DNA from 4 places in the Lysinibacillus sp. FSL M8-0355 genome. Region 1 is predicted to be linked to each of the others. Evidence: riboswitches for the same ligand, from Rfam matches in the RefSeq annotation. Region 1 holds a riboswitch; each other region holds the start of a gene.
What was found. A riboswitch is a leader RNA that binds a small molecule or an ion and turns the genes downstream of it on or off. The one in region 1 is predicted to bind S-adenosylmethionine.
Positions count from the first base shown of each region.

Region 1 (6,144 bases):
TACAATTTGAAGTCCTCATCATGGACACGAGCAAACCTTGCATTCACGCCATGATTAGGTAAATCTCCCATGACTATGTGGAAGCCTTCCAATCTTAATTTCTCTATCAGCCATGCATACCATCGGTGATTTTCATATGCACCATGAACTATAGCAATCACAGCCTTTGCTTGTCCTTCAGCTTCCCATTTCCACATTCACATAGTCCTCCTAAAAAATAATTACACATTGATTATATCGAAATAAATAGCTCATTTTAATTTTATATTTCCATAAAGTTGCGTATTTGATACGATAATACTACATTATAGAAAGAATTGAGGCGATTTTCATGATTTATCCATTTAAAGATAAAATGCCAAAGATCGATCCATCTGTCTTCATTGCTGATTACGCAACTGTTACGGGCGACGTAACAATTGGTGCGGAAACAACCATTTGGTTTAATACGGTCATTCGTGGTGATGTTTCCCCAACCATTATTGGGAAACGTGTCAGTATCCAAGATCTTTGTTGCTTACATCAAAGTCCAAAATTTCCGCTAATTATTGAAGATGAGGTAACAGTTGGACACCAAGTCACTTTACATAGCTGTACAATTCGCAAAAATGCTTTAATTGGTATGGGCTCCATTATATTAGACGGGGCAGAGATTGGAGAGGGTGCATTTATTGGGGCAGGAAGCCTAGTACCTCCTGGTAAAGTCATTCCTCCGAATAGTTTAGCATTAGGTCGTCCGGCAAAAGTAGTCCGTGAATTAAATGCAGAAGATAAAGAGGATATGGAACGTATCGTGCGCGAATATGCAGAAAAAGGACAATATTATAAATCCCTTCAGAAGTAAACAATATACACAAAAATTCAATATTAACGAAAAAAATACCTCGCATTTCCGTGTAACCAAAATGTTCACGGATCGTAGCGAGGGATTTTTTGTAAAACAAAGGGGACAATATTGCCCCTTTCCTTTTTAATACATTAGAATAATTTTCTAATGTCTTCATTACTTTAGCTCAATAGTTTATAGATGTGCCTTTTCTCGTAGAGCATCTGCTTTATCGATTTGTTCCCATGGTACATTTAAATCTGTACGACCAAAATGACCATAAGCTGCCGTTTGTTTATAAATCGGACGACGTAAATCTAGCATTTTAATAATACCTGCTGGACGTAAATCAAATAGCTCACGTACCCACTCTACGATTGCGCTTTCTTTCACTTTACCTGTACCAAATGTGTCAACCGCAATGGAAACTGGTTGAGCCACACCAATCGCATAGGCAAGTTGTACCTCAGCGCGTTCTGCCAAGCCAGCTGCTACAATGTTTTTTGCTACATAACGTGCCGCATAAGCCGCTGAACGGTCTACCTTTGTTGCATCCTTACCAGAGAATGCGCCACCACCGTGACGTGCATAACCACCGTATGTATCAACAATGATTTTACGTCCTGTTAAACCAGCGTCCCCTTTAGGTCCACCGATAACAAAACGGCCAGTCGGGTTAATAAAGTATTTCGTGTTTGCATCTAATAATTCACTTGGCACAACGGGTGCAATAACAAATTCTTTCAGATCAGCTTGAATTTGTTCAAGTGTTGCTTCTTCATCATGTTGTGTTGAAATAACAATTGTATCCACTCGCACAGGTACATTATTGTCATCATATTCAATCGTTACTTGTGTTTTTCCATCAGGACGTAAATACGCTAATTCACCTGATTTACGAACTTCTGTTAATCGGCGTGCTAATTTATGTGCTAAGCTGATTGGCAATGGCATTAGTTCAGGTGTTTCATTACATGCATAACCAAACATTAGACCTTGGTCACCAGCACCAATTGCTTCAATATCAGCATCTGTCATAGAGCCTTCACGAGCCTCTAAAGCTTGGTCAACACCTTGTGCAATATCAGGCGATTGTTCGCCAATAGCTACAAGCACCGCTAGATTTTCAGCATCAAAGCCATATTTACCACGTGTATAGCCAATTTCTGCTACAGTATCACGAACGATACCTTTAATATCAACGTAAGTAGAAGTAGTTATTTCTCCTGCTACTAATACTAATCCTGTTGTGACAGTTGTTTCACACGCTACACGTGCATTTGGATCTTCTGCTAAAATAGCATCTAAAATGGCATCCGAGATTTGGTCACAAATCTTATCTGGATGTCCTTCTGTTACACTCTCTGATGTAAACAGTCGACGGTTTGTCATTTGGTTTTCCTCCTATTACTCTTACAAAAAGTAGTTGTGTATGAATACGGTACTCATTACCCATGTCAAGTCCGCTCCTAAGGATTGAACTCTCAAGCCGTTACTGCTGCTTTTAACACGAGGATTTCGAAAGATCTGTCATTATAATAAGGAAAGAACTACATATACTTACCTTTACATTCTTTTTTAGCAATAAAAAAATCCTTTACTCACGTTACTGCACATGAGGAAAGGAATAATGACTTCGTAACCTTTCACTCTTATCGTTCAAGGGATGTTCCCTTGCATCAGGTTGGCACCAACGCATGCTGTGAAATAAAACATGCAGGTTGCCGGGTTTCACAGGGCCTGACCCTCCACCAGCTCGGGATAAGAGTATCCGTTCAATTTCATGTTACTGAAAAGGTTGAACGTTGTCAAATATTTTCTTATGTATTACTGTATAGAAAGGAAGGAACTGATTACACAAAAACTTTTCATACTTGGATGATGATGTAAATAGAAGCAAATTAATCCCTACAACATACCTAGCTACTTGTGGTAACATATGTGTGGCTCAATTTTTGCGCCTAATTACAGTAGGATTGATCGGATTCTACTCGAAAAACATTATTTTTTGTCAGTTTATTGAAAAGTGATAAAAACTCTAAAATAATTTCTTAATTAGTATAGATTATTTAAGCAATTGTGTTATACTATTTTTGAAATTAAGAAAAAATCCCTCTAAATCAAGGGAATACTATAAAAAAGGATGGTATTTAATCGATGAATTCAGTAGAAATTGCAAACGAACTGAAGGAATTATTAAACGGCGGTAACATTAATGTTCAACTTTCAGTACCACAATTAGCAGAAAAAGCTACATCTCGTGGTGAAGCAATGTTAACAGTAGATGGCGCAGTTCGTGCAGAAACTGGCAAATACACTGGTCGTTCACCTAAAGATAAATATACGGTAGAAGAAGAAAGCACAAAAGATCAAATTGACTGGGGTAAAGTCAACCAACCGATTTCTTCTGAAGTGTTTGATAACTTATATGTAAAAGTAATAAAATATTTAAAAGAACGTGACGAGTTATTCGTATTTAAAGGCTTCGCAGGTGCTGACAAAGATTCACAATTAAGCATCCAAGTAATTAATGAATACGCTTGGCACAACCTTTTTGCTCATCAATTATTTATCCGTCCAACTGAAGAAGAATTAGCTTCTCATGTTGCAGACTTCACTGTCATCTCTGCTCCTAACTTTAAAGCAGACCCTGCAGTTGATGGTACTGCTTCTGAAACTTTCATCATTGTATCACTTGAAAAGAAAATGATCTTAATCGGTGGTACTGAATATGCTGGTGAAATGAAAAAATCTATTTTTGGTATCATGAACTACTTATTACCACAGCAAGGTATCCTTTCAATGCACTGTTCAGCAAACGTTGGTGAAGCTGGCGATGTGGCATTATTCTTCGGTCTATCTGGTACTGGTAAAACGACATTATCCGCTGATCCAGATCGTAAGCTAATTGGTGACGATGAACACGGCTGGTCTGATAATGGTGTATTCAACATTGAGGGTGGCTGCTATGCAAAAACAATCAACCTTTCTGCTGAGAAAGAACCAGAAATCTACAATGCAATCCGCTTCGGTTCTGTTTTAGAAAACGTAGCTGTTGATCCAGAAACTCGTATTTGTGACTATGATGATGGTTCATTAACAGAAAATACACGTGTAGCTTATCCAATCCAATACATCGAAAATATTGTTGATCCTTCTGTTGCAGGTCATCCAAAAACAATCATCTTCCTAACAGCTGATGCGTTTGGCGTATTACCTCCAATCAGTAAATTAACAAAAGAGCAAGCAATGTATCACTTCCTAAGCGGTTTCACTTCTAAGCTTGCTGGAACTGAACGCGGTGTAACAGAGCCAGAACCAGTATTCTCTACTTGCTTCGGTTCTCCATTCCTTCCACTTCCAGCAACAGTGTACGCAGAAATGTTAGGTCAAAAAATTGACGAGCATGGTGCACAAGTATTCCTAGTGAACACTGGTTGGACTGGTGGCGAATATGGTACAGGTAGCCGTATGAAGCTGTCTTACACACGCACAATGGTACGTGCAGCAATCGACGGAAAATTAACAAATGTTGAAACGACACAAGATGCTGTCTTCGGTTTACACATTCCAACAGCAGTTGAAGGTGTACCGTCAGAAGTGTTAAATCCTCGTGAAGCATGGGCAGATAAAGCTGCATATGATGCGAAAGCTGCTGAACTTGCAGGCTTATTCAACGAAAACTTCAAGAAATTCTCAAACGTTTCTGATGCCATTACTACACTTGGTGGCCCATTAAAATAACGACTAGACACAAGAATCAAAGGGAACGAATTCATTCGTTCTCTTTTTCTTTACCTTGAAGGTAGCTAGTATTAGGGAGATACATATGACAAAAAAATATAAAATACTATTTTCTATTCTTATAATGTTGTTAGCTTTATTTGTTGGCGCTGGTTTTTTTGCAGGAAATTACTTTTATAATCTGGCATTAAATCCTGACACTGATAAAACAGCAGTGCTAGATGCACCTCATAATGTAATAGCTGTCAATCCTCAGGAAGCTAAAGAGAAAGAAACAACTGAGCAATGGTTTCATAAGCAATATGAAGATGCTTCGCTTCAATCCTATGATTCGCTAAAGCTCCATGCTTACTCCATCCAAAATGATCACCCCACTGACAAATGGGCTATCATCTTTCATGGCTATTCAAGCGAAGGCGCACAAATGACAAAGTATGCTAAACATTTTTATGATATGGGCTATCATGTACTTATTCCAGATGCGAGAGGCCATGGTAAAAGTGAAGGAGATTATATTGGCATGGGCTGGCATGATCGTTTTGATGTTGTTTCATGGGTCAATCACATTGTCAGCTTAAATGAGAGCGCTGAAATTGTTCTTTATGGTGTTTCGATGGGTGGAGCCACTGTCATGATGGCTTCAGGAGAGAATTTACCAACAAACGTTAAAGCAATCATTGAGGATTGTGGCTATTCTTCAGTATGGGATGAATTTTCCTATCAGTTGAAAGCAATCTTTCACTTACCTGCATTTCCAATCATGCATTTCTCTTCTGTAGTGACGAAACTAAAAGCAGGCTATACATTAGGTGAAGCGAGTGCAGTTGAACAAGTGGCAAAATCGAAGACACCCATGTTGTTTATTCATGGAGACAACGATACGTTCGTTCCATCTACCATGTTGAATGAAGTATATGAAGCGGCAAATGTACCAAAGCAAAAGTTGATTGTTGAGGGAGCTGGGCATGGTCGCGCAGAAAGTGTTGCAAGCGAGCTTTACTGGGCTACCATACAACAATTTTTAGAAAGTAACATGAAATAATCATCACCCCTTTATTGCCCCTACTCCTTAGCATAGCTATCTTGCCTGAAGCGGATAGCTATTCTAAGGAAGGGGGTATTTTTTTCATCATTTATTTATTGCTGTTTCATCCATTCGCAAAGGGCACGGACGGTTTCACGATTTTTTGCTGGTGGATATTGATGTGCATGGTCTGGATCATACCAGGTTTCGTATGATTTATTCGCATCTTCTAAAAAAAAGGCTAGTTGTCTGGCATGTTCGATATCTACATTTTCATCACGATAGCCATGTATGATTAATACAGGCGCAGTGATCTGCTCTATCTCGAAAAGTGGGGTTCGCGCATCATATGCTTCTGGTACACGATTCGGTGTTCCGCCAATTACACGCTTCATCATTCTGCGCATATCCGTACGTTCCCAATAAGTGGCTGTTGCGTCCGAAACACCTGCCCATGTGACGACCGAGGTAATATCCTTTCTTAAAATGGCTGTCCAAAGAGCCATAATTCCCCCACGAGAAAAACCAAAAACATGTATATTGTCATTAC
Region 1 covers NZ_JBBPAI010000001.1:3,668,767-3,674,910, forward strand. The annotation lists gene MKY46_RS17780 (alpha/beta hydrolase) at 1-197, opposite strand, end outside; gene MKY46_RS17785 (gamma carbonic anhydrase) at 332-844, shown strand; gene metK (methionine adenosyltransferase) at 1,022-2,218, opposite strand; SAM riboswitch class I at 2,476-2,594, opposite strand; gene pckA (phosphoenolpyruvate carboxykinase (ATP)) at 2,984-4,570, shown strand; gene MKY46_RS17800 (alpha/beta hydrolase) at 4,656-5,612, shown strand; gene MKY46_RS17805 (alpha/beta hydrolase family protein) at 5,708-6,144, opposite strand, start outside.

Region 2 (6,144 bases), 3.2 Mb from region 1:
AATACTACTCATTAAATTCGCCTCCTAATTCTTCCACCGCGACGCCATTTTCCGTAAAATATGTGAGTGCCTTTTGGACAATGTGAAGCTCTCCATGTAAATGCACCACAATGTTACCAACAATGCCGTTTTTTAATTCAATAATATTTGCTGTTAAAATATTTGGTTGTACATCATACACTTTCGTAACTTCTGCTAGTAATGGCTTACCAGTACTTTCACCTAGGAAGGTTAAACGAATGACACTGCCTGAAACATTTAACTGCTTGATCAGGGAAGGGGATAAATTACGTTGTGAAATCGTATTTAAAAACTTTCTCGTTGTAGGATGCTTCGGTTTAGCAAAAAGTTCAATAGCTGTACCAAATTCCACCACTTTCCCTGATTCAAGAACAGAAACCTCATCACATATTTTCTGAATGACATTCATCTCATGTGTAATCAGCAGGATCGTAATGCCTAATTCACGGTTAATTTTTAACAACAATTCAAGAATGGCTTCGGTTGTTTCAGGGTCGAGTGCACTTGTTGCTTCGTCACTAAGTAGAACCTCTGGTTCCTGTGCCAAGGCACGTGCAATAGCAACACGTTGCTTTTGCCCACCTGAAAGTTGGTTAGGGTAGCTGTCTAGTTTGTCTGTTAATCCAACAATTTCAGCATATTTAGCCACACGGTTTTTTACCTCTTTCTCGTTATAGCCAAGTAGCTTTAAAGGAACAGCAATATTATGGTAAACGGTTGCCGTTTTTAATAGATTAAAATGTTGGAAAATCATCCCGATTTTTTGGCGTGTTTGCCGTAATTCATGAAGAGAAAGGGCAGTAATGTCCACATTGTCGATTAACACTTTTCCAGCTGTAGGTCGCTCTAGTAGATTGACGCAACGAATGAGTGTACTTTTACCTGCACCACTATAGCCAATCACACCATGAATTTGTCCTTTTTTTACATGGAGATTGATTCCATCTACAGCCTTAATGATGTCTTTTTTCGTCTTATATTCTTTTGAGATATTTTGTAATTGAATCATCCGATTGATTGCTCCTTTCTCAAGCTCCTAAAAAGCAAGAATCTGCTCGTTTTCCATAGAGGAATTTCGGCAGATTCTTCAGCTACTAGAAGCTTCCTGAATGTATTACCAGCTAGGGATTACTGAACCTTTGAATTCTTCTTCAATGAATTGACGTACTTCATCAGATTGGTAAGCCTCAACGAACTTTTTAATTGTTGGGTCATTTTCATTTTCTGCACGTACCACAATATAGTTCACATATGGAGAGTCAGTAGATTCTAAAAGAATAGCGTCATCTTTAGGATTAATGCCAGCTTCCAATGCGAAGTTTGTATTAATAGCTGCTACATCTACTTCACTAAGCTGCTTAGGAATTTGAGCTGCCTCTAATTCGATGAATTTTAAATTCTTTTTGTTTTCTTCTACATCACGGATAGAGGCTGTTAAATCTGCCCCATCTTTTAATTTTATATAGCCTGCTTCTTGTAAAACAAAGAGGGCACGAGCACCATTTGTTGGATCATTTGGTAAACCAAACGTTGCACCATCTGGAATGTCCTCAAAGGATTTATATTTTTCAGAGTAAATACCCATTGGATTTAAAATCGTTTTGCCTACTGTTACTAAATCTGTATCATGATCTTTATTAAACGTATCGAGGAAAGGCTCGTGTTGATAGCTATTCGCATCAAGATCACCTTCAGATAAAGATGTATTAGGTAAAACATAATCAGAAAATGATTTAAGCTCTACTTCTAGCCCATTTTCTTTGGCTACTTTCGCTGCAACTTCTGCGATTTGTTCGTGTGGACCAGATGTGACACCTACGACGATTTTATTTTCATTAATTGCTTCAGCTTGACCTTTACTCTCTTCTTTAGAGCCACAACCTGCTAGAGCTGCTGCTAATGTAAGACTTGCTAAACCTACTAAAAATTTATTTTTCTTTTTCATGAAAACTACCTCCAAGATTGTTTTTATCGGTTTTTGAAAATAAAAAAACTCTCTTACAAACTAAGAGAGGCTCATGAAAAAATGTCCTCTCTTATCTATCAAACGATAATCGTTTGCAGGATTTAGCACCTTCCTTCTAAAAGGAGGTTGCCGAGCTTCATAGGGCCAGTCCCTCAGCTACTCTTGATAAGAGATTTATCATATTTTTTTGTAATTCCGATAGAACTAATATAATTTATAGGTTATAGTAAGTCAATAAATATTTTTTAAATTTTTTATATTATTATAATATTTCGTCATGAAAGAGGGATAGCAATGTCTGTAAGAGTTAATTATGGTATAGGTTCATTTGGCAAGGTTGTAAGTGCTCGATTGCTAATGGGTACAGACATTATTGAAGGAATGGAGGCACTTTGTGAGGAGAACCATATTGAGTCAGCAACAATTGTTAGCTGTATAGGTAGCCTTCAAAAGAGTAGCTTTGTTTATTTAGTACCTGATGAAACATCTCAGATTAACGTAAGTTTTAGCGATGTCATAAAAAAAGAGGGGCCACTTGAATTGATCCAAGGCTCTGGCGTAGTATGTAAGCGCGATGGGGGATATGAAACACATTTCCATGGTTCTATGAGTGATCAATGGGGCATCGTGTCAGGGGGGCATTTAATGAAGAGGGGGAACCCTGTCATTACGGCTGACATAGTGCTAGCTGAGGTTCAAGGCATCCAGCACTTTCGAAAATTTGATGAAGAAACAGGCCATGTTCAATTTTATCCATTAGAACACGGTTTACAGCAGCCAAGGAAAATTGAAAAATAGCGAAAATGTACTAACTTTTTCTTTTCACTGAGTTGCATGTTCCTTCCTGAATTAAAAAATGTTAGACCGAGCTTATAATCGGTCTAACATTTTTACTTTTGTCCCAGCCTCATGTCATGGTTAAGGGTTGAATAATTGTAATTGTTCGATTCTATGGATTGCTTCACGTAAGCGTTCCTCGCTAACAAGTAAACCAACACGGATATAGCCTTCGCCATATCGGCCGAAGCCATTGCCTGCTGCTACAGCGATATCAGCCTTTTCCAATAATAAATCGGCAAACTGCTCGCTAGTATAGCCGAATGGTACAGGGAGCCATGCGAAGAAGGAGCCTTTTGGAGCCGTTACATGCCAACCAATTCTTTGAGCTTCTTCAATGAATACATTGCGGCGACCTTCATAGGTAGCTCGCAGTTCATCCACACATTCTTGGGAAGCTGTAAGTGCCGTTGCTGCTGCTTGTTGAATAGCAGGGAATTGACTACAAAACAGATGATCCTGAATCAGATTAATGGCAGCAATAATGTCGGCATTACCGACAGCGAAGCCTATACGCCAGCCTGCCATATTATAAGTTTTGGAGAGTGTGTACATTTCAATTCCTACTTCTTTTGCCCCCTCAGCTTGTAGGAAGCTAATAGGTTTATTACCGTCAAATCCTATTGCCCCATAAGCAAAATCATGTGATACGATAATATTGTGTTCCTTCGCAAAGCGAACGGTCTCTTCAAAAAACGCAAGTGTTGCTGTACCACCTGTAGGGTTGTTCGGGTAATTTAGGTAAAGTAGCTTCGCCTTCTCTTTCACTTCATCAGGTAATGTATGATAATTAGGTAAGAAATCATTTGCAGCTAAAAGTGGCATCACTTCAAAATGGACATCACCTAATACGACACCTGATAAGTAATCTGGATAGCCAGGGTCTGGTAAGAGCATTGTATCACCTGGATTTAATACGGCTAAAGGTAGCTCAACGAGTCCAATTTTTGTCCCGCCAAGAATCGCTACCTCTGTGTCAGGATTTAGATTCACATTATATTCACGTTTATAATAGTCGGCAGCTGCTTGGCGTAATTCAGCGATACCGCGAAATGGTGAATATTTGTGATTTTGTGGATTTTCAGCCGCCTCCTGTAATGCTTGAATGATATGAGGGGGCGTTGGTTGATCGGGATTTCCTTGACCAAGATTAATGACATCGCGACCTTCTTCTAAGGCATTATTTACTTTTTGAACTAACGCTGCAAAAAATTGAGTGGGTAGTTGCTGTAGTTTTTTAGAGAATTCCATGCATGATCACCCTTTTCAGAATATAATAATTATTATTGAAGAATATGAAGCAAATAGTATTACTTTTTTTGTTAATTGTCTAGAGGAGGAATGGCTATGAAAATCGGTTGTATTCAATTAAATGTTGGCTTTGGCAAAGTAGAAGAAAATTTTGCACGAGCTGAGGACAAGATTCGAGAAGTGGCAAAAAAAGGAGCAGAAATCATTGTGCTGCCTGAAATGTGGAATACAGGCTATGCGTTAGAGAAGCTGCCTGAACTAGCGGATGTCGATGGTGAACGTACGAAATCCTTCTTGGCTGAATTAGCACAGGAACTTGGTGTACATATTGTAGGTGGTTCTGTTTCAACGAAGAAAGGCGACAAATTTTATAATACGATGTATACATTTGATCGCAATGGAGAACTTGTAGGGGAATATAGCAAAGCACATCTTTTCCGTTTAATGGATGAGCATCTCTACTTAGAAGCAGGGGATGAAATGAATCGATTTGCTCTAGGAGATATTGAAGCTGCTGGGGTCATTTGCTATGATATTCGTTTCCCAGAATGGTTACGTGCACACGCATTACAAGGAGCAAAGGTATTATTTGTACCAGCCCAGTGGCCAACACCAAGGATTGATCATTGGAAAACATTGCTGCAAGCTCGTGCGATTGAGAACCAATGTTTTGTAATAGCAGTTAATCGCATTTCAAAAAAGGTAGAAAACTTTAATGGCCAATCGATGATCATACAGCCTTGGGGAGAAGTACTTTGGATCGGTGCAGAGGATGAAGAAGTAGCGGTGATTGATGTAGATTTTTCTATTGTCGATGAAGTACGTGGAAGAATTCCAGTTTATGACGACCGTAGACCAGGACTATATCATGATGTTGTCGTGAAAGGCTAATAGAGGGGCACGCTCAAGAGGGAGTAATCTTTTGAGCGTGCCATCTTTTTTCTAGCCCTTATCCTCAATCAATGAATTTGCCAATAGCATAAATTCTAATGTAATGCGGTTATGTCCTTTCATGAAATTTTCACCTAGTAAACCTTCAAGCTTTCTTAAGCGATGATATAGTGTTTGACGAACAATAAATAATTGGTTGGCTGTTTGCTGCTTGGAGCCATTTGTTTGTAAATAAACCTGTAATGTTTCAAGAAGCTTGCTATTGTATTTTTTGTCGTACTCAATAACGGGCTGTAAATAATCGTAAATCACTTCCTGTAAATTCACTTGCATTTGTAATTTATAGATTAAATGATATAAATGCAAATCATCATAAAAGAAAGAGGACGTTTGCACTTTGCGGCAAATATATAAAGTTTCTAAAGCAGTTTGATAGCTTTTAGGAATTTCTTCTACATCGCAAACAACCTTTCCAACGGCTATTTGAAAACCTTGTGCTTGCTGCTTTTTATAAAAGTCGGTATTGGGCAGTGTGGAAAAAATGCTATTCAATATGTCACGAATAGCTTTACTGTCTTTCGTATGAAGTAAAATAAAAATAATATAGCTTTTTCTTTCGAATAAAAATGGCATAAATCCATGTTGCTCAAAGAGATTTCGATAATAAAGCTTACTATAGACCATATCCTCCTGTGTCTTTGTCATTGTAGTAGGAGAGGATAAAATAAAGACAGCTCCACTAGATTGTGTATAGCCCGCGTAATGTGTAACGATAAATTTATAGATTTCTTCCTTAGATAATTTTTGATCAATCCAATCGACTAAAATTGTAGCATCCTCAATATTCTTTTTTTCCTCAATATAAAACTCTCGCATTAATAGCTGTGCCAGCGCCGTTGCTGTACGATCTAATATTAATAATTCAAACTCTGAAAATAGTCCATCCTCTCGATAGAGTGTTAAATTTGCATAATGCTGATCAAAGATAAAAATAGGCCCATGTTTAAATTGCTGAGCAGACTTGTTCAATGTTAATAGCTGCTGACGTTTTTGGTGTGTCGTATTGGGGAAAAAGATAGGATTGCGTCCCTTAATGGAAAACATGATTTGTGTTTTTAATTCATTATACATATTTTGTAAAATATCTTCTGTGTTTTGTCCTAAGACAGCATTTTTGT
Region 2 covers NZ_JBBPAI010000001.1:479,515-485,658, forward strand. The annotation lists gene MKY46_RS02310 (methionine ABC transporter permease) at 1-12, opposite strand, end outside; gene MKY46_RS02315 (methionine ABC transporter ATP-binding protein) at 5-1,030, opposite strand; gene MKY46_RS02320 (MetQ/NlpA family ABC transporter substrate-binding protein) at 1,136-1,966, opposite strand; SAM riboswitch class I at 2,055-2,159, opposite strand; gene MKY46_RS02325 (PPC domain-containing DNA-binding protein) at 2,282-2,785, shown strand; gene MKY46_RS02330 (pyridoxal phosphate-dependent aminotransferase) at 2,906-4,075, opposite strand; gene MKY46_RS02335 (carbon-nitrogen family hydrolase) at 4,172-4,966, shown strand; gene MKY46_RS02340 (PucR family transcriptional regulator) at 5,018-6,144, opposite strand, start outside.
Region 2: another riboswitch for S-adenosylmethionine. It lies ahead of MKY46_RS02320 (MetQ/NlpA family ABC transporter substrate-binding protein); the one in region 1 lies ahead of metK (methionine adenosyltransferase).

Region 3 (6,144 bases), 3.3 Mb from region 1:
AATGGCATTGGAGGGTCTGGTGACTTTGCACGTAATGCACGTCTAGGGATTTTTGTGACGAAATCGTATGCTAAAGGTGGCAACATTTCAAGTATTGTCCCTATGGTTTCACATGTGGACCATACTGAGCATGATGTGGATGTCATCGTAACTGAGCAGGGTGTAGCTGATTTACGTGGGCTTGCCCCGAAAGAGCGAGCGGCGCTTATCATTGATAATTGTGCACACCCCGATTATCGTGAGCAACTATGGCAGTATTATAATGATGCCAATGAGGCGACTGGTGGACATCATACGCCACACGATCTAGAAAAAGCACTGTCATGGCATGTTCATTATGCAAAAAGTGGGACAATGAAGGACCCTGCGTTTACGAAACAATAAAATACCATCATTAAAGCCTTGAAGGACAATTGTGCTTCAAGGCTTTTTGTTGTGAGCATATTAGAGTTTTATAATAATCCAATCCATTTCCAATAAGTAGCTGAGAACAGAAGAATTAGAAGGAAGCCGATAATCGTTAATGGAATACCAGATTTCAAGAAATCCTTTGTTGTAAATGCTCCTGTCCCATAGGCAAGCATATTTTGTGGTGCGCTAATTGGTAATAGGAAGCCAAAACTTATGACGAATTGTTGCACGATGACAAAGCCAACCTGATCAACATTCGTTGTTAATGTAGAGGCTAGTACGATGAATACAGGTATCAGTGCAGAGGCTAAGCTTGTTGCACTTGCAAAGCCTAAATGAATTAAAATATTAAATAATGTTACGAGTGCGATGGTTGCTAGTATTGGCATCGTATCTAGCCCAAGTGAACCAAATACTTTATCGGATAACCATGATGCACCTTCCGTCTTAAGTAAAATGGTTCCTAGCATAATACCTACGGCAAAGACGATAATTGTCCCCCACGGGATATGAGGTTCAACTTCCTTCCATGAATAAACACCGATTTTAGGCATTAATAAAATAGCGATGGCAATAATTGTGACTGTAGTTGTGTCAAAGGGATGCAATTTCCCTTCAGTTGCCCAGAAAAATAGCAAAACGATTGATGTTATGATTAAGCGAATTTCAGGAGCCTTCAATGGGCCAAGCTCTGAAAGCTGTTTTTTGATGACCTCTTTACCACCTTCGATATTGCTAGTCTCAGGCTTAATTAAAGCGATCATAATGAAAAATAGAGCTACAGACATAATGATTGAGAAGGGGGCAGCATAGAGCAACCAAGCACCCCAGGAGATATCCACATTAAATTGTTCCTGAATAAAGTTTAAAGCGACCATATTTTGAGCTGCTGCTGTCTTGATACCGATATTCCAAATGGAAACGGCTTGTACCGAAGTAATAACAAGTAAAGCGGCGAGTCGACTATCGCGTGGTAAACCAAATGCTGCGACCATCCCTAGCAATATTGGTACGACTGCGCCTGCACGTGCTGTGGCAGAAGGAACAAAAAAAGCGAGGGCTATAGAAACTAAAATGGCGCCGAATACGATAGCTTTTGTTTTTGTTCCTACAAGTGAAAGGATCCAGAGAGCAAGCCGTTTATGTAAGTTGGTAATTTGCATGGCTGCTGCTAAAAAAAGAGCTGCTGCTACTAATGCGACAGCGGAATTACTAAATCCACTTAAGGATAATTTTAAAGCGCCAGCAGTTCCTAATTCTGTAGCAGGATCGTCCATTGATGGAGCGAGCCCTAGTAGAACAGTTACAAGTGCAATGATCATGGCTGAGCTAACGGGATAGGACACGGCCTCTGTTACCCATAGGATGACTGCGAATGCTAAGATGGCTAAAGCTCGTTGTCCAGCAATCGGTAAGTCACCGTTATTAGGTAAAAAAGTAATGATGATTAGTAAAGCAAAGGCCAAGCCAATCCATAGTGGCTTTAAATTCCGTTTCGTAGCTGTTTGATTGGGTGAAGACATATTTTCTCATCCTTTCTACGATAAATATGACGATTATTATCCATAACATCGGTTAGTAAAATGTTTTATTAAGATAAGAACTTGTCTATTTTATTGTAAAAAAATAAGTATGCAGAATAGCTGCTTTTTACAGCGATATAAGTAGATAAAGAGAAAATATACGGTCATAAAAAATACAAAAATATCCATTGTAATATTATTTCTTTTTCTTAAATGCAGACGTTACTTTAGGCTCTGTACCCTTCACTAATCGTTGGATATTTTCGATGTGCAGGATAATAGCTATGCCAAAAAGAAGGACAGCAATTATAGTTGGGCCAATTCCAGGAATCCATAAATATGTTGCCGTACAAAAAACGAGATAAAACTCTAGAACACCGACAATTAAATAGTTAGTTGCAAAGGATAAAATGACAAATAAAATAAGTGCAAATAAACCAATCTTCCAATCTACAGCAAGTAGAATTCCAATAATAGAGGCAGTTCCTTTCCCACCATTGAAGCCCATATAAAATGGGAAATTATGACCCAAAATAACCCCTGCAGCAATAATGTAGGTCAGGAGCCATATTTCTCCTTCGGTTAAATGCGGAGCATCTGCTAAATAAAAGTGTGCACCGATAATAGCTACAACGCCTTTGCCAATATCGATTAGGGCTACTAAAACGCCATATTTCCAGCCGAGGGAAAGTGTAGCATTAGAGGCACCTGCATTGCCATGGCCAGCTTTTTTTAAATCAACCCCCGATAAAAATTGTGCCACTTTAGAGCCGTGAATACAGCCAATTAAATATCCAACTAAGAGAAAAATGATCACGGCTTTTACCATAAAAATACTCCTTTCAAATTTTTTTCTAAATTAGTGTATGCGTTCATATTACGTATAAGAGCTGACAGAAGTTTCGGAAAAAATAAAATTTACATATTGACAGAAAAAAACTCTATGTTTATACTGTGTTACAACGATGGAAATTGAATCTCATACTCTTATCAAGAGCGGCGGAGGGATAGGCCCTATGATGCCCAGCAACCAGTAAGTGATGAACTTACTAAGGTGCTAATTCCTACAGATTCTTACTTGGATCTGGCAGATAAGGGGAGGAAAACTTGCAACCGCAACCCTCTTCTTAACAGGAGAGGGTTTTGTTTTCTACACATAAATCCTCCTCATCTCCGGTACCATCGTAAAAAAATAATTGGAGGTACACAATGACAAATTTTAAACCAGAAACATTGCTGTTACATGGTGGTCAAGAGCCAGACCCAGTGACGGGCTCTAGAACAGTTCCTGTCTATCGCTCAACTGCTTTCGTATTTAAGGACACTGCTCATGCGCAACGTCTTTTTGCCTTAGAGGAAGCGGGGAACATTTACACACGGATTACAAATCCGACAGTGGATGTTTTTGAAAAGCGTGTGGCCTTATTGGAAGGTGGAACAGCAGCAGTAGCACTTTCATCTGGTGCAGCAGCTATCGCATTTTCCATTTTAAATCTAGCTGGAGCAGGCGATGAAATAGTAGCAGGTAGTTCTTTATATGGTGGTACGTATAATTTATTTGCTAACACATTACCGAAGTATGGCATTAAAACAATTTTTGTAGATGAAACAAACCCAGAGAATTTTAAGGCTGCGATTACCGATAAAACGAAAGCTGTCTTCGCTGAAATTTATGGTAATCCAAGTTTAAAAGTTTTAGATATTGAAGCAGTAGCTAAGATTGCACATGCTAACAGTTTACCATTAATTATCGATAGTACATTTGCTTCTCCTTATGGTTCCACACCAATTGAATACGGTGCAGATATTGTTGTTCACTCCGCAACTAAATGGATAGGTGGTCATGGTACAACTTTAGGTGGGGTTGTTGTAGACGCTGGTAAGTTTGATTGGACTAGTGGACGATTCCCTGGATTTACGGAACCAGATGCTTCTTACCATGGATTACGTTACGGAATTGATACAGCTTCTGCTGCTTTTGCTACGAAGCTACGCGTACAGTTGTTACGTGACTTCGGTCCAACATTAAGTGCTGACGCAGCGTTTAATTTACTACAAGGTTTAGAAACGCTTCATTTGCGTATCCCTAAACACAATGAAAATGCGTTGGCAGTTGCTGAATATTTACGAAACCACCCATCTGTGGAGTATGTAAACTATAATGGCCTAGAAGATTTTGCGACACATGATTTGGCGAAAAAATACTTGAAAAATGGCTTCGGTTCTGTGCTTACATTTGGCATTAAAGGTGGACGTGAGGCTGGTCGAAAGCTAATTGATAGCGTGAAGCTGTTTTCACATGTAGCAAATGTAGGGGATGCCAAATCGCTCATTATTCACCCAGCATCTACTACACATCAGCAATTATCAACAGATGAATTAATTCAAGCTGGCGTAACCGAGTCGCTCATTCGCTTATCCATCGGTTTAGAGGCAGTAGAGGATATTATTGCTGATTTAGAACAAGCCATTACGCTTGCCACAACAACTGAACAAACTGTAGAAGCTTAAGTTTTAGAACGCAAGGGAAGATGTTGTAGAGTTTACGTATTTTCTCATTCGAATTGCCTCATTTGGCATTGCGTCAAACGTTGCTACATCAACCAAGTATAAAATCCATCAATTATCAGAACTTTTTTAAAAATAAAACCAAGTATTTTTATGTGTATTATTGACTTAGTTAATTCCGTGTTATATACTAGGGAATAAGTTAAGAATACGAAAATTCTTGTTATAAGGTAAATGTTTTCATAAGTGCTCCCCCCACTTTTGAATATATAGAAGAAGAGTGGTCGCATAGCCAGTGACTGCTCTTCCAAAAAAACTGATGATAAAGGAGTGTTTAAAATGGGTAATATCTATAGTGCACAAAACATTGCATCCTATCTAATTTATGAGCTGAATGAAGGTCATGTCTTTGTCAACAATCAATCCATTCAACACTTACTTACATCAGTCGATAAAAAATGGAAGCAAGTCTTTGGTCATACAGCATTTCAAGAGTATGTTGTGGCTGAAGAGGAGGGCTATACTGTAAAGGAAGTTTTTGAGGCATATGAACATTACGGTGTGAGCCATATTGCACTTCCTGCAACAGAGCTTTACTTAAAATACGGTACATTTCAATTAGTGGAACGTACGTATGCAATACCAAATTTTACAGAAGAAGAAATTAGTCTTGTTCAACAAGCTTTAACACATTATCGTTATCAATTGCTTTCAAAAGCAAGTTGAAAACCCCCATATATTAAAGCTCATTCTCTGCTGCTACAGGGAATGAGTTTTTTCTTTAGAGGTCATTAAAATAGTAACAAGATGATGGGTGTCCAAGCATACATATATAATAGAAGAAAGACATTCATATATTTAAATGGAAATAGTCAATTTTTGTTCAAATCTTATAGATCTACTAAAAAAACGTATAATAAAGGGAATGAAACCGATTTCTTTTGCACATCTAGAGAAAACAAATGTCCTTCCTAGAAAGATTTTTCTTGTGCTAAGTATGTATTTGCGTTACAATTTTCTTTAAGATAAATTTAGAATTATTTGAATTTGTATGTGTTCCAACACATACTAAAATAGCGAAACTCGTACAAAGAAGAGTAATTGGCTAAAGCTTGCGGTGGGTGTCCAATTATCATGACACAACCCCATGGAGAAATTAGCTTTGATGAAACTGCGGAATGTAAGTTGGAGGGAATAACAGAAATGGCAACTATAAAGGCAGCGATTTTAGGATTTGGAACGGTGGGTCAAGGGATCTATCATATTTTAAATGAAAAGCGAGAAGAGCTAAAAAATAAATTAGGTATTGAATTAGAGGTAGCAAAGATTTTAGTGACAGATGCTAGTCGTGAACGTGTACCAGGTACAGCGCATTTAATGACGACGAGTATGGATGATGTCTTAGCAGAGCCAGGTATGCAGGTTGTGTTTGAAGCGATTGTAAATGAAGAGCCTGCATACAGTTATTTAAAAAGAGCAGTTGAGCATAAATGTCACGTTGTTACAGCCAACAAAGTGATGTTTGCTAAACGAGGCTTAGAGTTGCAGGATCTGGCAAAAGCAAATGGTGTTTTTGTAGGCTATGAGGCAACTACTGCAGGTGGCGTACCTGTTATTAAAACAATGAAAAATATTTTACTTGTTAATGATGTGAGCCGTATTCAAGGAGTCCTGAATGGCACATGTAATTATATTTTAACAA
Region 3 covers NZ_JBBPAI010000001.1:390,685-396,828, forward strand. The annotation lists gene MKY46_RS01945 (succinate CoA transferase) at 1-384, shown strand, start outside; gene MKY46_RS01950 (DASS family sodium-coupled anion symporter) at 453-1,934, opposite strand; gene MKY46_RS01955 (glycerol-3-phosphate acyltransferase) at 2,131-2,763, opposite strand; SAM riboswitch class I at 2,919-3,032, shown strand; gene MKY46_RS01960 (O-acetylhomoserine aminocarboxypropyltransferase/cysteine synthase family protein) at 3,144-4,445, shown strand; gene MKY46_RS01965 (hypothetical protein) at 4,782-5,168, shown strand; gene MKY46_RS01970 (homoserine dehydrogenase) at 5,646-6,144, shown strand, end outside.
Region 3: another riboswitch for S-adenosylmethionine. It lies ahead of MKY46_RS01960 (O-acetylhomoserine aminocarboxypropyltransferase/cysteine synthase family protein); the one in region 1 lies ahead of metK (methionine adenosyltransferase).

Region 4 (6,144 bases), 3.5 Mb from region 1:
AAGAGGGGTTAGTCCTTTTAAAAGAGCATGTACTAGCATCCAATAAAAAAATACATGCAGCATTAGTGGAGGGGAGTTGTAGCAATGAACAATTGATTGCAATTGAGGCATATGTTCAGCAGGATATTGCATTACACGTTAATAATTCATTACAGCATATTGGGTTATCTGTGGAAGAATGGCGTCAACATTATCGCCAATCAGAGGCTCCTTATTATTTTGTAGCTCAAAGTGCCTCTCTCCATCTATTAAATATTTTAAAGATTTTATTTGTAACAGAGCACTATGAGCTTTTTGAGAAATTAATGGAAATCTACAAAAAGTATTTATTGATTGACGATCATTTTGAAAAGCTACGAGTATTTATAAGTGCATATGTATAAAAGTAGGGCTGTCCAAAAAGTTGATCTTCGGCAACTTTCTGGTACAGCCCTGTTCCATATGCAAATAATGTTAGAATGAGTTTTAGAAGTTTTCTTTCTGTGCCTTCGCTGTCTCAAAAGAAGCTTTTATTTCACTTAAAAGATCACTATCTTTTAATAAGCGATAGCCAGCTGAAGCAAGTGCTTTTGCTCCTTTTATTAAAGCTGCATCACCTTCAGGGGATTTAGCAGCTTCTCTAAATTCATTTGTATGCCCAATTAGATCGTCTGGGCCAATTTTTATATATGGATGTGCTGTTGGAACCTCGTAGCTAATATTCCCAGCATCTGTTGAACCTTTGCCTTGTCCTCGAATTGTCCAAACCTTTTCTCCTAAAGCCTCTAACTCCTCTTGTAAAATATTATCTAGTACAGGATTTAGCACAAAATCCTTTACTTCATTTTGGAATCGTTCAATTTTTACCGTTGCCCCGGTTGCTAGTGCAGCACCTTCAGCAATTGCACGTACCTTTACTGATACCTCCTCTGTTTTTTTCCATGAATCCGCACGAATGAAGAATCTTGCTGCTGCATATTCAGGAATAATGTTTGGTGCATCCCCACCATGTGTAATAATTCCATGAATTCGAACATCTGTAGGAAGCTGCTGGCGTAGAGCATTAATCCCAACAAAAAGCTGGATCACTGCATCTAATGCATTAATTCCTTCCTCAGGAGCCCCTGATGCATGTGCGGCTTTCCCGTAAAAATGAAAATCAAGTGGATCAACGGCAAGTGTTTCGCTTGTTAGAGATGTTTTTCCTGCTGGATGAATCATTAAAGCGACATCTACTTCCTTTAAATAGCCATGTGCTACAAAGCTTCCCTTTGCACTGCCGTTTGGACCACCCTCTTCAGCAGGTGTTCCTAAGACGACGACACTTCCACCGGTTTCATCTAATGTTTTAGAAAGAGCAATTCCGGCTGCGACACTCGTTGTTCCGATAATATTATGACCACAGGCATGCCCTAAACCTGGAAGAGCGTCATATTCAGCAAGAAAGGCAATTGTTGAACCAGGTTTTCCACTGTCTTTCACTGCATAAAAGGAGGTTTCATGTCCAGCAACGGCTGTGTCTACTTTAAATCCTGCATTCGTCAAGATTTCTACATGCTTTTGACTTGCGAAAAACTCCTGATTCCCTATTTCTGGATTGGCATGGATTGCCTGGCTAGTTTCAATATACAATGCTTGATTTGTTTCAATGGATTCCTGGATTAGTTCAATTCCCGATAAAGTTTTGCTCATATTTATCTCCCCCTATAGTCCTTTGCTTTGTTTTATTAACTCATCTTTTGATAAATCAACAACAATAGATCCTCCATTTGTTTCTGCCTCGACTGCCTTCATTACGTCTTCCTCATGATACAGCTCGACAATTCTCTGATATGTTTTATTATCTTGATCATCTGCTCGTGCAGCAAAAATGTTCACATAAGGTAAGGCGTTTGGATCGTTGGCATCTTCAAGATAAATGGGGTCCTTTACGGGATCAAACCCAGCTTGTCCAGCAACTCCATTATTAATAACGGATGCAACTACATCTGGTAATACACGTGGTGTTTGTTGAGCTACAATCGGTAAAATGTCTAAATCTTTCGGGTTGTCGACGATTTTACTTGGGTCACCGAAGAGACCAAAATCATCTGCCAATTTAATTAAGCCAGCTGATTCTAATAATCTTAATGCACGAGCCTGGTTGGAAGGGTCATCAGGGATAGCAATTTTGTCACCTTTTTTAATTTCGTTAACATCCTTCACTTTCTCTGAATATATTCCCATTGGAGCAATAACAGTAGCACCGATTGGAACTAAATCGACATTATTTTCTTTAGTAAATTGTGTTAGAAACGCGATATGCTGAAAGGAATTAATATCAATTTCTTTATTTGCTAATGCCTGATTCGGCAATGTATAGTCAGAGAACTCAACAAGCTCAATTTCAATCCCTTCCTTTTTAGCTTTCTCTTTTAAAATCGGCCATACTTCACCATCTGTTCCAGTTACACCAATCTTTACTTTTTCTTCTTTCTTAGCATTATCTGTAGCTGAATCAGACCCACAGGCAGCCAATGCTAATACTGCTGTTAAAACTAATAAAATACTAAACCACTTTTTCATTATTGATCTCCTCTTTCGTTGTTTTATTCAAATGAAAAATGTCCTTCTTACCGTCGCATAATTTTTCTTGATAGCTTATTCCCAATCCACTGCGCAATTTGTACAAGAATAATAAGAATAATAACGGTCACAAGCATGACACTTCCATCAAAGCGTTGATAACCATATGTCATTGCAATATGACCTAAACCGCCTCCGCCAACTGTACCAGCCATTGCAGAGAAATCTATTAAACCGACTGTCACAAACGTTAAGCCTAAAATTAACGGTCCAAGTGCCTCTGGAATTAATACAGTAAAAATAATTTGTAGAGGACTTGCTCCCATTGCCTTTGCGGCTTCAATTACCCCAGGGTCAATGCTAACTAAGTTATTCTCTACTACTCTCGCAATACCAAATGATGAGGCAATCGTCATTGGAAAGATTGCTGCCCACGTACCAATCGTTGTTCCAACAACCATTCGTGTTAATGGGCTAATGGCCACTAGAAAAATAATAAATGGAACTGGGCGAATAATATTAATTAAAAAATTTAACAATTGAAACACGAATTTGTTCTCTAAAATATTTCCTTTTCGTGTCACATATAGTAGTAAACCTATTGTTATACCAAGAATAGAACCAAAGATAAGGGTTATAATAACCATTAAAATTGTTTCACCTGTAGATTCAAAAATACGGGGCCAAAAAGTCGTCCAATCAACCTTCATTGAATTTTACCTCCTCAACAGTTACAATGTCTTGTAATTCAGTAAGAACACTAGGTATTTTATCGCTATGTCCCTCAAATGAGACGAGCAAGTTCCCATAGAACTTCTCCTGAATTTCTCGGACAGAGCCATAGACGATATTAACGTCCACATCAAATTTTCTTGTTACGCGAGAAAGGATAGGATCGCTAGCAATATCACCTTTAAAAATAACACGGTATAAATTTTTGCCGCCTTTTTTTCTCCATTCCTCTAATAGAGATGCAGATGGTCGATCTTGCTGAACCGATTGAATAAACCGTTGAGTCGTTAAATGCTGTGGATTTGTAAATATATCAAAAACTGAATTAGATTCAATTACTGCCCCATTTTCCATGACTGCTACTCTGTCACATATTTGTTGGATGACATTCATCTCATGTGTGATTAGCAAAATAGTGATTCCTAAATCCTTGTTTACTTTTTTGAGAAGGCGGAGAATTTCCCCAGTTGTATCCGGATCGAGCGCTGAGGTTGCTTCATCACAAATTAATATATCAGGGGAGGTAGCAAGCGCCCTCGCAATTCCAACCCGCTGTTTTTGGCCTCCAGATAATTGCTCAGGGTAATCATTCGCTTTTTCTGTAAGACCAACAAAACTAAGAAGTTCTGCAACTCTTTCATTAATTTCTTTTTTAGGCACTCCCGCCAGCTTAAGTGGATAGGCTACATTTCCAGCTACCGTTCTTGAGGAGAATAAGTTGAAATTTTGAAAAATCATGCCGATTCTTCTTCTCAGCTTTCTTACCTCTTTTGGTGTGAGCGAATTAATATCAACACCTTGTACTTGAACAGCGCCATGGGTTGGACTTTCTAATAGATTCACAAGTCGCAATAATGTGCTCTTTCCTGCACCACTAAATCCAATAATTCCAAAAATCTCTCCCTGCTGAATTGAAAGAGATACATCTTTCACTGCATTCACTTCACGATCACCAAATTTAAAGGTTTTCGCTACATTCTGAAATTCAATCATTTACTTGCTCAACTCCCTATTTAAAAATAAAGAACAAAAAGGACCTTCCTTTTGTTCTTATCGATTAAGAAAAAAGGAAGGTCCCCACTATTGAAGAAACTACTTCCTTCTCATCTTTCAAATGTAAGTACATTTGCAGGAATTGGCACGGTATTATGTTAATAACCCGCTGCCGAGACTTCATTGGGCCTGTCCCTCAGTCTCTCTGGATAAGAAGAAATTATCGTATTTAATTGTCTGTTAAGATTTAAACAATACTATAATGCTTGATGAATTATATGTCAACATTTCTTTTAAAAAGTTTTATTAGAAAAATAAATCCATTTACTGTTATAACAGCAGGAGTACATTGGTAGCCGCGTTTTTTCTAGTGAAATAATTTATGCTTATGTTACTGAGGATGCCAATGAGCAGCCAGCCATAAAAAGGTTCAATTTGAAAATTGCCTACTCCAAATTGAACCTTTCCGTTATTCTAAAACGCCCTTTTCTCGTAAACTAGCAATTTGTTCATCACTATAGCCAAGTGCAGTTAATACTTCTTCATTATGCTCTCCAAGCTTGGCACCGACATACTTGTACTCAGGCTCAGTGCCATCAAATTTAAAGGCAGAAGCAATTTGCTGTTGCATGGTGCCATCGCTTTTTGGAATATCGACGATCATGCCACGAGCCTTCAACTGTGGATGCTCGCATGCTTCTGGAAAAGTGAGTACAGGCTCTACACAACCTTCAAAATCCTCGTTAAATACCTCAAGCCATTCCTCATATGTCTTTGATAGAAAGGCATCATGAACAGCCTCTTTAAAGCGTATTTGTGTATAGTAAGAATCATTAAAGGTATTATCAATCAACTCAGGAATGTCGAGTGCTTCACAGAGCAGTTTACGAAATTGAGGTTCTAAGCTACCGACAGAGAAGAAGCGTCCATCTTTTGTTTTGTAAAAATCATAGTAACTGCCTCCGTTTAAAATTTCTTGCTCTGGCTGTGGTATACGACCACCCCCAATAAACGCAGCACCATACATAGCATTCAGCGAAAAGACAGCATCTGTCATACTAATATCTATGAATTGTCCTTCGCCTGTTTTTTCACGATGAAGGGCAGCAGCCAGTACCCCAATTGCGGCATGCATTGTCCCTCCAGCTATATCAGCTAGTTGAACCCCCATGGAGACAGGCTTTTTATCCTTATGGCGTGAATAATCGAGTAAGCCTGCTAAAGATAAATAGTTATTATCGTGTCCAGGTCGATTGCTATAAGGTCCAGTTTGTCCGTAACCAGTAATCGCACAATAGATAACCTTTGGATTTATTTCCTTTAGAGCTTCATAGCCAATGCCAAGGCGTTGCATGACACCAGGCCGAAAACCTTCGATAATAACGTCATACTCTTGCACCAGTGATTTTACAATGTCTATAGCCTCTGGTGATTTAAGATTTAATGTAATTGATTTTTTAGATCGATTTAAATGTTGATGAATGTAAGCCTCATGATCTTCATCATAGGGAGGCATAATTCGTGTTAAATCAACGCGCTTTGAAGATTCAACATGGATGACATCTGCTCCTAAATCAGCAAAAATCATTGTCGCCATTGGCCCTGGTAGTAATGCAGAAAAATCGAGAATTTTTAACCCTTGTAAAATGCCCAAATCTTCCAACCCCTTTTTGTGTAGGCTACACGACCATCCCATTGATGGAAGCGTAGCGCTTTTCTCATAATCCCCATTGTGTGAAAAGCGTAACGTTCGATTCTGTATTAATACAGTTTATTTTATTTTAAAGAGTATTATAACAGAATAGACCTTAACTTGCCTATGCTATTTTTCATTATAAAATAAACATTTCAACTTTCATATGTCAGAATAACAAT
Region 4 covers NZ_JBBPAI010000001.1:188,964-195,107, forward strand. The annotation lists gene MKY46_RS00945 (hypothetical protein) at 1-383, shown strand, start outside; gene MKY46_RS00950 (M20 family metallopeptidase) at 466-1,671, opposite strand; gene MKY46_RS00955 (MetQ/NlpA family ABC transporter substrate-binding protein) at 1,684-2,544, opposite strand; gene MKY46_RS00960 (methionine ABC transporter permease) at 2,592-3,254, opposite strand; gene MKY46_RS00965 (methionine ABC transporter ATP-binding protein) at 3,244-4,269, opposite strand; SAM riboswitch class I at 4,377-4,485, opposite strand; gene MKY46_RS00970 (CaiB/BaiF CoA transferase family protein) at 4,739-5,923, opposite strand.
Region 4: another riboswitch for S-adenosylmethionine. It lies ahead of MKY46_RS00965 (methionine ABC transporter ATP-binding protein); the one in region 1 lies ahead of metK (methionine adenosyltransferase).